Regions from separate parts of the Oscillibacter sp. GMB15532 genome, predicted to be linked through region 2. Evidence: riboswitches for the same ligand, from Rfam matches in the RefSeq annotation. Region 2 holds a riboswitch; the other holds the start of a gene.
What was found. Region 2 has a riboswitch for cyclic di-GMP ahead of ABVS15_RS12050 (recombinase family protein). Riboswitches for the same ligand answer to the same signal wherever they lie in the genome.
Positions count from the first base shown of each region.

Region 1: linked by a shared signal. The riboswitch ahead of ABVS15_RS11145 (CAP domain-containing protein) and the one ahead of ABVS15_RS12050 (recombinase family protein) in region 2 are both predicted to bind cyclic di-GMP.

Region 1 is NZ_JBEVTO010000008.1:133,853-141,992, reverse strand. It holds gene ABVS15_RS11160 (replication-associated recombination protein A) at 1-580, opposite strand, end outside; gene ABVS15_RS11155 (methyl-accepting chemotaxis protein) at 847-2,709, opposite strand; gene ABVS15_RS11150 (helix-turn-helix domain-containing protein) at 2,968-3,330, shown strand; gene ABVS15_RS11145 (CAP domain-containing protein) at 3,455-4,000, opposite strand; cyclic di-GMP riboswitch class I at 4,110-4,197, opposite strand; gene ABVS15_RS11140 (class D sortase) at 4,310-5,008, opposite strand; gene ABVS15_RS11135 (SpaA isopeptide-forming pilin-related protein) at 5,409-8,140, shown strand, end outside.
Region 2 is NZ_JBEVTO010000010.1:285-8,424, reverse strand. It holds gene ABVS15_RS12075 (hypothetical protein) at 1-2, opposite strand, end outside; gene ABVS15_RS12070 (metallophosphoesterase) at 88-2,067, opposite strand; gene ABVS15_RS12065 (GHKL domain-containing protein) at 2,228-3,514, opposite strand; gene ABVS15_RS12060 (LytR/AlgR family response regulator transcription factor) at 3,507-4,247, opposite strand; gene ABVS15_RS12055 (recombinase family protein) at 5,059-5,256, opposite strand; gene ABVS15_RS12050 (recombinase family protein) at 5,289-5,876, opposite strand; cyclic di-GMP riboswitch class I at 6,373-6,462, opposite strand; partial or broken gene ABVS15_RS12045 (S-layer homology domain-containing protein) at 6,480-8,140, opposite strand, start outside.

The sequences.
Region 1 (8,140 bases), on a different contig from region 2:
CTCCGCAGGCGGTGGCAACGTCCAGCGGCAGGCCCTCTTCCCAGACAAGGGGCAGTTCCTGCCGCCCCTTCTCTATTTCCAGCGCCCGCTCCACGGCGGGCAGCACCTCTTCAGGCGGCACAGACTTGAACTCAAACACCGTGCTGCGGGAGAGCAGCGCGCCGTATACATAAAAATACGGATTCTCCGTAGTAGAGGCAATCAGGGTGATCTGCCCGTTTTCCATAAACTCCAGCAAACTCTGCTGCTGCTTCTTGTTGAAATACTGTATCTCGTCCAGATACAGCAGAATCCCCCCCGGGGCCAGCAGCGTCCCCACGTTTGCAATGACCTCCTTCACATCTTGAAGGCTGGCGGTGGTGGCGTTGAGTCGGTAGAGCGTTTTCTGTGTTTTCTCCGCGATAATGTTTGCCACGGTGGTCTTGCCGGTCCCGGAGGGCCCGTAAAACACCATATTGGTGGAGGTCCCGCTTTCAATCAGGCGGCGAAGCACCGCACCAGGCCCCAAAAGGTGCTTTTGCCCCACCACCTCGTCGATGGTCCCGGGCCGTATTTCATCCGCCAATGGGCGCTGCTGCAAGGCGCTCCCCCCTTCCATGTCCGCCTTTCGGCGGCACTGTTTTTCGCCCTCCCACCATACCACACGCCACGTAAAATTGCAAGATTTCCTAAGACGGCACACGCACCAAACAACAAAAACCCGTTTCCGGTTGGAAACGGGTTTTTGTGATACATTTCTGTGCAAAAGACGTATTCTAAGTACTTTGTAAGAAAACCGGGCGCTCATTTTTCAAAGCAATGGCCAGACCCGAAAGTCCGCGCCCGCGGCTCTCCGTTTCCTTTGCGTCAATATTTTCCCGCGGGTAAATTGGCAGGCGTGGCCTTGCTTTCCATGTCCGCATCGGGAGCCGCTGCACCGTCGGCATTGGGGGCCGCTCCGTCCGCATCGGACATGCCGTCCCCGTCGGACGCATCGGACGTCGGGGTGCTTTCCACGTCCCGGAGGAAGTCGACTCTCTCCTCTTTTAACTTGAACCGACCCACTTCCTGACGCAGGGTGACTGCTTGAGCGGACATCTCCTCGCTGGTGGCGGAGTTTTCCTCCGCTGTGGCGGCGTTGGTCTGCACCACGGCAGAAATCTGGTTCAGCCCGTCCCGAATTTGCTCAATGGAGTCAGTTTGCTGCATGGAAGCCTGTTCAATCAGGCCAAAGCTCTCGGCCACCTTTTGTGCGCTTACTTCTGTGTTGCGCAGCTCCAGCGCCGTCTTCTCGGTGATTTCCGTTCCCCGGGCCACAGTGGCCACGGCAACTCCAATCAGATCCGCCGTCCGGCGGGCGGCCTCGGCAGATTTTCCGGCAAGGTTGCGCACCTCGTCGGCCACAACGGCGAAGCCCTTGCCCGCGTTGCCTGCCCGGGCAGCCTCGATGGCGGCATTCAGCGCCAGAATGTTGGTCTGGAAAGCAATGTCTTCAATGACCTTGGTAATGCTCACAATCTGGTTGGAGGATGTGCTGATTTCTCCAATTGCCGTGGAGAGCTGGTGCATATATTCGTTGCTCCCCTTCACTCCTCCGACGGCCTGCTCAATATGTCCGGCGGCAGTCTTGATGGTAGCAAGGTTATTCTCAGCCTGTTCGGCAACCTGCGCAATCGAGGCGTTCAGCTCCTCGACAGTGGCCGCCTGCTCGGTGGAGCCGCTGGCCAGCGCCTGCGCCCCGCCGGACACCTGATCGGCGCCGACCGTCACCTGCTCCGCCGCCGTACTGACACCCCGCAGCACAACACTGAGCTTGTCCCTCATTTTCCGGGTGTTGTCCAGCAGCGGACGGTAATCACCCGTATAGATTTCGTCCGACGAGGAGTCAATCGCAAAATTGCCGTCGGCAAATGCCTCCAGTCCGCGGGAAAGATCTTCGATAATGGCCTTGAGCGTCTCAGACATGTTGGTGAAGCTTCGACCCAGCATTCCAGTCTCATCCTTGGATTTGATCGCCACATCGATATTGAAGTCGCCCTTTGCAAGCCTGTCGGCAGCCTCCACGACTTTATTCAGCGGCTTGCTGATACCGCGGGCAAGCAGCACTCCAAGCGTAATAGCCACCACCAGCGCGACCAGCATCACGGACAGCATAATCAGATTGGAGATTTTCGCAAGCTGATCGTTCTCCGCCGCCCTTTCCGCCGCCTGATTGGAGTTATACTCATAGATTTTCGTAAACGAATCCATCAGGCTGCCGCTCACCGCGTTCGCTTCCACCAGCAAAACGCGCCGCACATGGTCATACTGGCCCACCTTTGCATAGGAAAGGCCCTGCTGCATATAAGTCTTGAAATCCACCCAGTCTGATTTCAGGTCAAAAAACAGTTCCTGATCGGCATCTTCGGAGATGCCCGCCTCATAGTTGGCCATGTCCTCTTCAATGATTTTAAGAAGTGCCTCGCATTCTTTTACGTAATTGTCTCTCAGCGAGTCAGCCTGCATCAGCAGCATTTCGGCCACGTTGTACCGAATCCGCTGATAAGAAGTATTGGCGTCCCCCGAATACAAAACCGCCATGGTGTTTTTCTCGTAGAGCATTCTGCCCGACTTTGCTAACGCATTGATATTCATAAGTCCAACGATGCCAACCGCGCCCGCAATAAGCGCTATGGCCAAGAAGCCTGCCACCAATTTCGTGGAAATTTTCATGTTTGCGATCCGTCCCATAAATAATATCCCCTTCCATGCAGTTGAAATGCGCTTTTTTCTCTCTAAATTTGCGTGTCTATTTTTATAATGCCTGAAAACGCGGAACCTTTTGGGCTCGGCCTCGTCCCTTAACTGCCCGGCTCTCAATTTTCCTGCATACACGCCAGATATTATGAACATCTTAAAGGCGTAATCTTGTTGACATTAAACTTATAGATTGTATATATCAATATATTTACCATTGTTTTGATATGATTTTCGACAGAGGTGCAATGCATGAGGACAACAATAGAAATTCTTCGCGGACTGCGTGAAGACAAAGATTTAAAGCAATCCGACATTGCCGGCTTAATTGGTACCACGCAGCAGCAATATTCCAAGTATGAGATGGGAGGAAGCGATCTTCCGATCCGGGCGCTGGTCATTTTGGCCGACTACTATGACGTATCGACAGATTATCTTTTGGGAAGAACCGACTGCAAAGACGGCCTTTCCGCCCTGAAGGAGCAGATAATCGACGGTACAACAGCAGGTGGGCTTCTCTCTTACGTCCTGTCCCTGGGGGCAGGCGGGAGACGGGCGGTACTGGAATACGTCTACTTGCAGCGTCTCAAGGAAAAATACGGTAGAAAAAAGTAGATCCACCGTTTTTCACCAGTTTTTCAAATCAAAAACCACGCGGTCCGCGTGGTTTTTCGAGCTCGAAAAACGGCATAGCGCCAAGCGGACGCTATGCCGTTTAAATCCGAAAGGCTCCTGCTCCTCAACTCTCCGAAGGGGTGAGGAACATGAGTGCGGCATGGATTGTACCGGCGCTGTTTTTGAAAAACCCGAGCTCGGCAACTGTAAATTTTTCACTGAGAATGTTGGCCCTGTGTGTCTTGGACTCCATCCAAGCCTTCACCAGTTCGTCCGGCGTTTTATGTCCCTTGCCCAGATTTTCGCCGACCTTGATAAACGTGACGTCCTCGTCTGTAAATGCCGTGGAAACGGACCGTCCGTCCGGTCTTTCGTGGGCAAACTTGGCGGCGCTTTCCTCGGCGCGTACAGCCGCAACCTCGGCCAGCTCAGCGTCTGCTTCAAAGGGTTCCAGCTCTTGCTTGGCGCGCTCCTCGTTGACCAGGCGCAGCACCTCGGCGGAAAATTCTTCGGCAGTGAGGGTTTTGTCTTCCTTTTTCTCCGCAGCAGCGGTGGAGGATGTATTCATATTCGTTCCCTTTTCCCAGGAAGCAGCCTGCGCCGGAACGGCAAGCGCGGCGGTAAGAGCAGCGGCGGCAAGAACCGCCCAAAATTTCTTCAGCCTTCTCACGATTAAAAACTCCCTTCCGCAAGAAGTTGAAATCGTGCCTAAAAGAAAAGCGAGTCTCTTTTTGATTGCTACCAAAAAGGACTCACTAAATTCCTAATGAGACATCAATTTCGGCAGCCCGGCTATCATAGTTTTTTCAAAACCTTAGACCCGTGGCTTTGCGTCCCATCCTTTCGGATGGTTTGCTATTATCGTTCTGTGTATCATATTCGTATATATGCGTTTTCTAAAGTATACGCGACTTTGTGTCAAAATGCAAGGCTTTTTGAAAAATCTTTTAAAAAATTTTCCTTTTTTGTCCCTTCCAAATCAGGACGCGGAGGGATTTACGCCGGTGTCGGTCAGCCGCGCACGGACAACCAGCCGGTGGCTGGACACCAAATAGGGCGTGCAGGTGATGAGTGTGAGTGTGTCCGTCTCCCCGGGGATGTCGGAAAGCACCCATGTTTCCTCAGGCAGCACGCTGAAAGACTCATAAACTGTATAGGTATACAGCGTCTCCCCCTCACCAAGGGTGATCTTGTCTCCCTCCCTCAGCTTGTCCAGATACCGGAAGGGACTGGGCCGATGTCCCGCGATGGCACAGTTGCCCTCCTGCCCCAGGCCCGCTGTTCCCACCACATGACCCACGCCGTAGCGCATCTGCCGCCCGGTGCCCTCCAGTACATGCTGCGACACGCCAAGTGATGGAATTTTGAGAATCCCCAGCCGGACATAAGCCTCCGGCGGCCCGTCCTCCGTCTCCTCCCCGGGAAGAATTCCACTCTCGTCCTCCGGCACAGGCTCGGCTTCATCGGTGAGAAGACTGTCCGCATCCTCGCCGGTCAGAACAATGGGGGCAGGGTCCGGCAGCGCTTCGGGGACAACCCCGAACAGCCGCCCCCATGGATAATCCGCCGCCTCTATGGCCACGGCCACAGCCACCAGCACAAGGCCCAGCACCATCATCAGGCGCGGGCCTCTTCGGCGCTTTTCAGTGCTTTTCCCCATCGTCTCTCCCTCTGTCATTCGTATTTTCCGTAAGCGTGCTTCTTTCGCCCAGGCGGCAAAGCAAAGCGGCATGTCCGGCAGGACGCCGCAACAGTGACACATTTTGTCGGTTTTCTCTCCCTCCGCAGAGGGGGTCCACAAATTTTATCATACCCGTTCCAGTGTTTCAACTTTGGAAAAGGCATTTATTTTTCTTCCATATCAAACACCTTTTCGGATAATGCTATATACCCGCGTTTTACTTCCCCTTTCGCCTCTTTTTTTGCGGTTCATATATTAGACTTTAAAAAATCCGAGCTTTCCGGCAAAAGCCGTTTTCAATAGATACCCCGGCCGAACACAGCATCTGGCCTTCGCCGCCGTGCGGCGACATAATTTTAAGAAATTTTGTGGGATTCACAGAGAAGGAGATTGTTGTATGAGAGTACGAAACACGAGAGCACGAAAAGGGAAGTCATTTTCCCTGCTGATGGCAGTGCTGCTGGCCATGCAGCTGCTGCCGCTGAACTTTGTTCAGGCTGTTCAGGAGTCGCCGTCCGGAGGATCGATGATGATGCCTCTTGTCGCAGGGGGCTCCCTAAAGGACCTTACTGATACGAAGTATCTGGTCATTCACGAAAATGATTATACCCCGTCGGAACAGAAAAGCGAAATCAAAATTACCGACCCCGCCACCGGTAACGAAATTCCGCCCACAAGCAGCGGCTCTTCCGGCATTTATTACAACGCCCCCTCCGGCGCAAATTTGATGCTGAAGCTGGGCTTCCATCTGGAGGAAGGCGAATCCGGCGTTATGACCTATGACTACGAGGAGGGCGACTTTTTCGACTTCCGGCTGCCCGAGGGGCTTACTTTCTCGCCCCTATCGGGCATTACCGTAAAAGATGGCAGCGGTGTAACCATCGGCACCGCGTCCATTTCCGGAAACACGCTCACCGTGGTGTTCAACGCCAACGTTGAGGGGCAGTACGGCATCTGGGGCAATATTACCATCAACGGTACTTTTAACAATATCGCCTCCGGTGCACCGGAGGAAACCTCCTTCAGTCTCGGCTCGCAGACAGTCGTGATTGAGCGCGACACCGACGATCCCCCACCGGCCCCGGGCAAGGTCAATCTGGATAAAAACGGCGTATTTCTTCCCAGCGGCAACATCCGCTGGACCGTTACGGTCACGCCAGAATCCGACACGACCAGCCTTGCTGGCTATCGTCTCGAGGATACATACAGCGCCAATCAGACCTATGCCACAGATTCCTTTACGGTAAAAAGCCTGACGGATTCCTCGCCCCGTACCATTATCGAAGCGGACATTGCCAAGGGCACAAATTCCATTTCCTACACCTTCCCCGAAGGTACGGAGGGTAAGCAGATCGTCACCTATGAGACGAAACTGAATTCCAGCGCCAACTCTGGTTCCGAAAAATTCAAAAATACCGCCAAGCTTTATAGAAGCTCCACCGACACCAATCCCCTGAAAGCGGAGAAGGAACTGACCTCCGGCGCCGTCATTCAAAAAGAGGGCGGCAACGTTCAGCCCGACAAAGAGGGCCGGATTAACTGGAAAATCACAGTGAACGTCCCCAAGGCGTATGACACCAATGGCAACGAAATAAAAATTACCCTTCCCAACGCTAAAATTATTGACGAAATGGACCCCCAGTTGGAGCTTCTCACAACTCCCGCTGTGCAGTACAGCTATAACGGCTCGGCTTTTGACACCGTTTCCCCTACAACCGCCGACGAGCCTGGAAAATACAGCTTTGTTGAGGCCAATCCTCCTACTGCCCCTAAGCATACGCTGACCTATCTGTTTGCCTCTCCCCAGCCCCAATCCGGCGACACCGTGGTGCTTACTTACTCCACCAAGGTGAAGGACTGGGACACCGTGGCTAATAACAACACGCAGTTGGAATTCACCAACAACGCGCGCTTTGAGTGGACGTGGGACCCCAACGGCGACGGAGGCTCCACCATCTCCTTCGGCACGGGCGAGGTGAAGAAGGAGTCTCAGCAATACGGCTACATCGCCAAGTCCACCCCGGGCCCCAACCCGGCCAACTTTGTGGGCGAAAGCAGCCGTTACATCAAGTGGACCACCACCGTCAACAGCAACCATGTGAAGCTGACGGCCCCCGTTGTCAAGGATTTCATTCAGGCAGGGCACGAGCTGTTCATAGACAGCACTGACCACAAGTTTACCGTGAAGAGCCAGACGACAGGCGGAGCCGTTACCACCATTGACACGTACACCGCCTTCTCTGGCTCCGCCCAGACTGGCAGCTCAACCACACTCACTGCCAGCGGTGCGGACAAGAGCGGGTTTACCCTTGAACTCCCCTCCACCGCAGACTGCACGGACAGTTATATTATCGAATACTACACCTATGTGACGGACAGCGGCCTTGAAAAGCTGTATAAGGGCAAGGGCCACACCTCTCCCAATACCACCGAAGCGTTCGTCAACAACACGGAGCTGTGGCTCGGACTTACCAAGTCCGGCGAAGCCTCTGCCGAGAAAAAATTCAACCTCGAAATGCTGAACAAGCGCGGCACCAGCTACAACGTGGCCGACCGCTCCATTCAGTGGACCGTGGTGGCCAACCGCAACCAGCTTCCCCTGACGGGCGCAACTATCTCCGATCAACTTCCAGAGGGCTTGGAGCTGTGGGTCGATGCAACCCACAAGTTTGAAATTCAGGCCATGACCGGCAGCGCGAAATCCGTCAAAACGGAGCTGATTTATGGCGTGAGCCTTTCGTCTCCCGCCGAGCTGACCGGGACCAAGCGTGAGGCGTATCCCGGCGAGGATGAAAGCAAAGGCTTCCTGATCTCCCTGCCAACCTCCACCTCTGCCCAGTTCACCGTCACCTTCTGGACAAAAGTGACGGACGACTTCCTAAAGAAAATCGGAGACGGCAGCGGCTTCTGGGACACGAATAAGCAGCACAAGTTCCCCAATACAGCAACGCTGAATTGGACGAATCTCGGAGGCGGCTCCGAATCGGACACCTACACCGTAACCGGTAAAAATCCCATGATCTCCAAGAAAACCATCGGCACCAGCAACGAAATCATTTCGTGGGAGGCAGTCATCAACCCCTCCAAGGTTCTTCTGCAAAATGGCAAAGTCACGGACACCCTGCACGC
Region 2 (8,140 bases):
ATTCCATCACGCTCCTTCCGGCAAGAGCACAAGCGACATCCCGAAGCATTCGGAATGTCGCTTGTGCTTGAGTATCATATCCGAATTTTAATTACCAAGACTCTTGATGGCATCAATTATGGGGAGCAGCCGGTCTGTTGCAATTCCCTCCAGCTCTGTGACAGGAATATCAAACAGCCAATAGTCTCCGCTTGCATGGTTTTCACCCTCGCACCATACATTTAAGTTACCGCCATCGCCAAAGTAAAACTGAGTTGCAAAGCCTTCTGCGTCGATGCTTTCCGCAAGCTTTTGATAGGCCGCTGTTTTAACTTCTTCGGGCACTCCACCCTCGACTCCCGCCGCTGCAAAACCAAATTTTTTGTCTAATATCAACTGCTTAAATGCGGCTTTGTCCTTTATAAAGCCCCATAGATTTTCTGAATCCGTTTCACCCGTAGCTAAGCTGAAAAGCTGGGTGCGTATGGAGCTAACCGGGTATGCCGCTCCCGCCGTATACGCCGTGTCGTAGGTTCTAAGGCTCAGCAAATCGCCGTCCAGCACTTCAAAAACAGGCATAATATCGTAAGTGGTATCTTTTTCGGAAGAAGAGGCTGGTGCAAGGCAAAACTCTTTCATCGCCTGATTCAGCTTTTCCTGCACAGTCGTATCGTTTAAGCCGCTTACCTCTACATAGCGTGCCTGTGTGTTTTCATCGCCGTAATTTTCAAGCGCTTTGGTATCAAAGGACACATTGTCCGATGAATCTGCGGAGGATGCCGCTTCGGCTTCTGCTGCTTTGCTGACACTAGCGGCTATATCCGTCAAAGAGCCGTCCTCGTTGTACATATACAGTGCGGGGGTGGTTTTCTCGCCGGTGGTAATGACGGCAAAGGTACGGGTAGCATCCGGATAGTCGGTGTTATGGTCAATCCATGTGCCCTCGTTAATGTAGTATTTTCCGTTGTCCATAGCACGATATGAGGGTACATGTGTATGACCGAACACTACCACGTCCACGTTTTCGTCCGGATTTTCCAGATACTGCGCCTTTGCCTGTCTGAAATAGTACTCCCAGTCCACGGCTCCGGCGACTGCTTCAACAAAGCTGTTGGGAACCTTGACCTGATTGACTCTCTGACGTTCCGCCCATGTGCGCTGAATATTCTTGAACAACACCGGCGCGGAAATAGTTCCGTCCGCCTGCTGGGCAGGATAAAAGTCCAGATAAGTATAGGAATCGTCAAAGCCATCCATGTGCATATCAAATATTTTTTCCTCAAGACCTTCGTTGGGTGTCATTCTTGTGGAAATACTTTTAAGGAGCGAATAATACAGATAAGCACCATACTGGTCAGCATCGGATTTGTCGGGAACCGTTGTTACCACAGGTAAATTCTTTTCTACTTTGGGGCGCCCCTCCAATACCCATGTAGCGGCATAACGTGCGTAAAAATAGCCAGCCGGCAGCATGGTATCGTTATTACCCACCAACTCTGCGTTGGTTACTGTATCCGGTGCTGAAAATACATCGTAACGGTGGCCGTGCTCAATTGCAATTTCGTTTCGGTCTCCTGTGTAATAGGTTCCCAGCCCTTTGGCATCCCGAACCTGTACAATTTTGGGGATTGCCTCCTGTAAAACTGCATCCCCCTGCGTCATATCGTGATTGCCAGGTATGTAGACCAGCTTGATTCCGCTGTCAGCTACTTTGTTCAGTTCATCAATGACCCCCTGATTGTTGGCAATGACGTCCTTGTAAAATTGTTGCACATCGGTATAGCTGGGGTAATCCACCGGCAGAAACCATTCATCCAGAAAATCACCGTCGATGACCAGCTCCCGCACATCCTTTGTGCTTTGCAGCCGCTTTAAGAAATCAATCAATATTGGACGGTTCGCCACATTTTCGGCATACTTGTCATCCACTCCGATGTGAACATCGCTTATGACCACAATCTTGTTTCTTGTACTCCCAGCCTCCCACAAAGCAGACGCACTGCTTTTTTGCGCACAGCCGCTTGTGAACAGAGCCAAAGAAATGACCATACTGGACGCCAGCAGCAATGAGAGAATTTTTGCTTTCATATTCGTTTCCTCCTACAAGTTGATATTTTTAAAATTTCTATTGTGAGAATATCCCGAAAAGCAAAAAAAATGAGCCTTTACACTTAAAAGGCTCATTTTTACACTTAAAAAAAGCTATTCACTTAAAATTTGCTCTTGACAAACAGGAAGCAGAGTGATTTTACACCAAAATGCGTACACGAAAAATACCTTTTTCGATTTTATACAGCAGTTCGCCATCATACTTTTTCACAAAGGCAATCACGCCTTTGCTGCCGATTCCATGTCCTTCTTCACGTGCAATCGGATAACCACTTTCATTCAATACGGTATCCTCCGTGCAGGGATTTTCCATTTCCAGCAACAGCCGTCCCACGCTCCGGCAGGTAAAGCGGAGATATGGAGAACAATTTTGCGGCAGCTTTCCACAGGCACGGATTACATTTTCCAAAAGGTTTGAAACCACCATGGAAAGCTCTAAGGAGTCCACAGTCAGGTCTCTTGGAATATCCAGTTCAATCTCTGTGGATATACCCGCCTGATCCGCAAGCCCTGCATAGTGGCAGACGGCGGCATTTACAGCTGGATTTTCACAATAAACCTTACTGATCTTGTGTGCCGTTTGATTTTGATTTTTTAGCAAAACAACCGCTTCATCGCTTTTTTTCTGCTCCAAAAGCTCCAGAAGCACATTGTTGAAGTGACGGCGGTCATGCGCAGCGCGGCTGTTCTGGGCCGATACTTCCTCCATCAACTCCAACCGCTGCGACATATTGCCAGCGGCCAGTTGCAGGTACTCCCGTTCCGCCTGCATTTTTCGGTTTTCCTCTTTGACCCGAAACTCTCTCTGAAGATTCTTAAGAGAAAGTAAAATGGAACCATAGGAGGCAAGTCCAATAAAAATCACCAAAAGCAGTGGTATGGCCTGTTCGGTCAGCATCGCCACAACGTCATTCGCAGTTAGAACATAATAGTTGAAGGTAATGTAAAGTCCCAAGGCCACGGCAAAATATGCCGTCCAATGCTCCACCGCCTGTCGATACAGCGGACGCACATAACGCCATAAAACCAGCAGAAAAGCACCAAACAGAAGTATGCGCAGCAATGAATTCGCATAGGGAGGATAAGGTAAATGTCTTGAGCCCTGGAAGCTTAAAATAATTACGGTATCGCTTATATTTTGAACGGTAATATACGAAAACAGCCACTGCATAAAGTTGTCCTTGAACATTGGACGCACCGCAAAACAAAGCACCGCAAACAGGATAATATCAAGCTTTGAAAGCAGTGTCAGGTTTCCGCTGACATAGCAGTAAATAGCGGTACCTAAATCGGCAGCAAGAACACCGAGCATGGTCAGCAGCGTGGCTTTTTTAGAATACTTCGGCTGCAAAAGGGATGTCATCAGCAGGACATTGGCAGTAGTTGAAATGATTGCTCGTAACAGGTCTGGTATGAGTTCAGTCATCACTGCGCCTCCTTGCCATAAGATAGTCCATATAAGTATCCCGTACAGCCGCATATTGCTTAACGGCAATGGGAATCATCTTGCCGTCGCATAATGTAAAGCTATCCTTGGCAAAGCGCTCCACCCGCCGCAGATTGACCACAAATGAAGTATGACATTGCAAAAAATGCCTGTCCTTCAAAATAAGTGAGGTGTATTCCGTAAAATTCTCTCGAATCGTTCGGCTTTGCACCTTCTCTCCGTTTGACAGCCAAAATAAGACTGCATGATTACTATACTCACAGCATAAGATTTCTGACAGTTTTATTACCCGTAAGCTATCCGCAGTTTTAACCGCAAAAGTCTGTTCCTCGGCAAGGTCTGCCTTTGAGATGGCGAGGGTCAATGTATCAAACAGCGTCTGCTTTTCGACGGGCTTCACAAGATAATTGATAGGACTTGCGGCATAGGCCTGCAAAGCAAACTGCGGCTCGGTAGTGGCATAAATAATTTGCGCTTCACGGTCAAGACGTCGAATTTCCTTGCCAAGCTCAATGCCGCTGACCATAGGCATAACAATATCCAATATGTAAAGATGGAAACTTTCGGACTCAATGGCGGTGAGCAATTGATCTGGGTGAGAAAAGCTTCTCACCTCGGCCTCCAATGTATGAGTGTCAAGGTATTCTGTTATGTGTTCATTGATGATTGCCAATTCCTTCGGCTGATCATCACAGATGGCTATACGCAGCATAGGCTTCACTTCCTTATGGTATTTTCTTTTCTGGGATCAGTAGGCTTTTGTGCATCAGCGGGAATAGCCCAAGAACGCCCGAAGCGGGAGACCCCCGGAATGCGTCCAGCTTGGCAGTATTGATGTACGCGCCGTTCCGATACGCCCCATTTGTATGACGCTTCTCGCGCCGAGATATATCCCTGCAAACTGCTCAAGCATTTCACCTCCGTGCAGATATAAAAAGACACTATATATTATATACGAATATCAGTATAGTTTCAATGACATACACAAAAAGTTATTCCTCGGTTAGTCAAGAAACGATGGAAATGTCGATTTCAATAATCGTGGATAATTTTGTGCTCGCGTGAGCACAATAGGTCAGCCAAGTATTCCAGTCGGCGTGACCAAGCCATTCCGAGACGAGTGTCAAGCGCAACGCCGAATAGTTCACCGATCAATAGAAACGACCAACCCCGCTTCTCGTATCTTTATAAAAATTGTGGTCCGAAGGCTCAATTATATCTTTTGTTCCGATTAAACCGGCGAGCAATGCAAATGGGCTGATGTCAAGTAAGGTCGCAAAAATATTTTAGTTTTTTTAAGAAACGCCGCTCCTAAGTGAAAGCGGTGTTTCTTCTGTAAAGATCACTGTCCATACGTGGGCAATCCGTTATAATAAGCGCTATGCCCATCTCAATAAGCCGATTCGTCCAATCACGATTCAGGATAAAACTCCGGGCAATGCGCTGTTTGATCTCATAATTTGCCGTGGTGCTGATGCCCTGGGTCAGAACGCCGACATACAAATCGTTTCTAAGAATGCGTCCTACCGCCACCGCTGTCCACTTGGAGCGCGCGGCCTTGCCAAATACCGTGGTGTAGTTGGAGCCGCACTGCTTTTTATATTCCAGCGGCGAGGGGACCCCAGGGTGTTCAGCTTATCGGCGATGTCCTGGGCGCTTTGCCTCTCAATCTTCCATTGGAAAATGTCCCGGACGATGGGAGTGGCATTTTCGTCAATCACAAGCTGGTTGCGGCCGGTTTCATCCTTTGCTTTCAGATACCCGAAGGCCGCAAAGGAGCCGATGTATTCCCCGTTTTGACGGCACACCTCAAACTGGCTGCGGATTTTTTCGAGATATCCGCACAATAGGTATCGTTAATCAGATTTTTGAACGGAATAATCAGGCTGTCGGTCTGCGCGTTGTGATGCTTGCTGTCGTAGGCGTCGTTGATGGCGATAAAGCGTACATTCATAAAGGGGAAAAAGCGTTCCAGCAGCTTGCCGGTTTCAATGTAGTTCCTGCCAAGCCGGGACAGGTCTTTCACAATAACGCAGTCGATCTTACCGCTGCGAATGTCCTCCATCATGCGCTGAAAGCCGGGGCGGTCAAAATTCACGCCCGAATAATCGTCGTCCTCATAGATTTCTTTAATTTCAATATCCGATTTATCCTGCGCAAACGCGCGGATCAGTTCCTTTTGGTTGGCGATACTGTCCGATTCCTCTTTGTCGCCGTCCTTGCGCGAAAGCCTGACATAGCGGCCCGCGCGGGATACTTCCAAGCCGGTTTGGGCATAAGTGCCGAAACGGGCATAAAGAGCTGCCGTTGGGGCAGCTCCGCTTATGGCTGTATGATTCATTTTTATCACTCCCGATTATTTTTTGCTCCGAAAAAGCGGGTCAACAATCGGGCTACGCGAAGTAGTCCGGCTCCTTATTCTCCTGTATGAACCGCGCGACCACGGCAAGAGCACTGGAGGCTTGCTACAAGGCTCACTGGCGATTACCTTGACCGGACTTTCACCGGCAAGCTGATGACAGCTTTCAGAACACACGACTTTCACCCTTGAGAGTGTGCCCATGCCGGGCACACTAAAAAAAGTCAGTAGATTGCCAATGGCAAAATACTGACTTTTTTACAATCTGGATATGAAATTGTATGTAAAGGAAATGGTAGATATAAAGTCCACCGTCTTTATTTCCACCTCATATCAAAACAAGAAGTTTTCATAGAAGCATCCCTTTCGCCATAGCGCATAGCAAAGTCAAAGTATCTGGATGCCATATATTCCGTTAAAAACCGTAAGAAATGACAAAGGCGCACCCTCTGTTTGGAGAGGGCACGCCCTTGTGGGTTTTGGCAGCCAGACTATCATAGCGCCCTAAGACACCTTAGACCCTCGGCTTTGCGTCCCCCGATTTTAACCGGGTTTGCCCATAGCTCTATTGATTTGTTGTTTCTGTTACTTTTCCGGCACTCGAAGTACATCGCCGGGGTAAATGATAGAAAACCGGCTCTTGTTATTCAGCCGTTCCAACTCGGACATTGTGCATCCCAGCTTGTGTGCAATGAGCCAGAAGCTGTCGCCCTTTTGTACGATGTAGGTTGTATAGCGGAGATTTTTGGGTACATCCGCTGTCACGCCGTACTGGTCAAAGGTATAGGCGCCACCATCAATGTCCTGCTTGCCGGTGAGGGGTTTGCCATCCTTGAAGTACATCCATTTGCCGGAATCGTTCATGGTCCAGCCCTGCGCCGTGTCACTGGAAATTGCCAGCTCCACAAAGCGGCGCAGTACAGCAGACACCTCGGCTCTTGTGGCTGTACCCTGCGGGTCAAAGAGATTGCCGTTTTTGCCGCTGATAACCCCTGCCATCTGCATTTGCTTCACGGCTTCCTTGGCATAGGCACTGATCTTGCCATTGTCAGCGAAGATGTTTTCGACATGAACTTTCGGTAGAGTATAACCGATGGTCTTGGCATAGTTGCTCATAATGACCGCCATCTGCTCACGGGTGATGGACTGATCCGGGGCAAACCTTCCATTGCCAACCCCGTTTACAATGTTGTTTTTGCTTGCCCACTCAATGTAGCCCATGTAGTAGGCGTCGCTTTTCACATCGCTGAAGCTGCTCTTTGCGTAGCCGCTTACATCGGCGTTTGCCAACCGTCCGAGGGCGGTGACGAACATTCCTCTCGTCATAGCGGCATTCGGACTGAACTTGGTTTCAGAAGTGCCGCTAAACAATCCACGGCTTACCACAAACTCAATATCTTCCTTTGCCCAATGGCCTGCAATGTCAGTAAATGCGGGGTTGGCCTGTTTATAGCCGATGCCGTAGGTGGAAAAATGATTGGTGCTGAAACGCAGTACCTTTTCCGCACTGTCATAGACCGAGTTTGTGAGCCAGTGTACCTTGCCCTTGGCATCCACATAGACCGCCTGCACATTCCCAGCCTTTTCATTTGCGCCGAGGGTGTAGGGAATAATTACCGATACGCTGCCTGCGCCGAAGCTGCTGACTGCCTTGCCGTTGCCATAGTTCACCTTGAGGTCAAATACCGGGCGGCTGCCGATGGCTTTTTTTGCATCACCAGTCAGCTTGCCGCTGTCGGTGCGTGTGGCTGCGATGTTGACATCGGATTTTGCCTGTTTGTTGATTTCCTGCACGGTAGCCAAATCCATGCCGATTCGGATGTCGGGGTTATCTACCACCACAATGGTGTTGACAATTTTCTTGCTGATGATGGTATCTTGCACGGCCTTAGGCAGATTGACCGTAATATTGGAGCCTGTCTTATTGCCGGTATCCACACGGAGAACTACTGTGATGCCGTTTTGCTCCGTGCCATTTTTCTTGGCCTCAGCCAATGCCTTGTTAAAAGCGTCAGTCACAGTTTTGTCAGTGAGGCTCACTGTGACATTGCCCTTGCCGTCCACTGTGCCGGGAACCTTGATTTCCCCCTGTGTAGGGGAATTTGGCTTGTCCGGTGCGGGTGGGGTGACGATGACAGGGCTGCTGTTGTCGTTTGAGGAGCTTCCGCCACCACCTCCAGAGCCACCGCCGCCGGTGTAAGTCCAATGAGCATAGTAGGTCACATTTGCACTGACAGTTGTGCCTG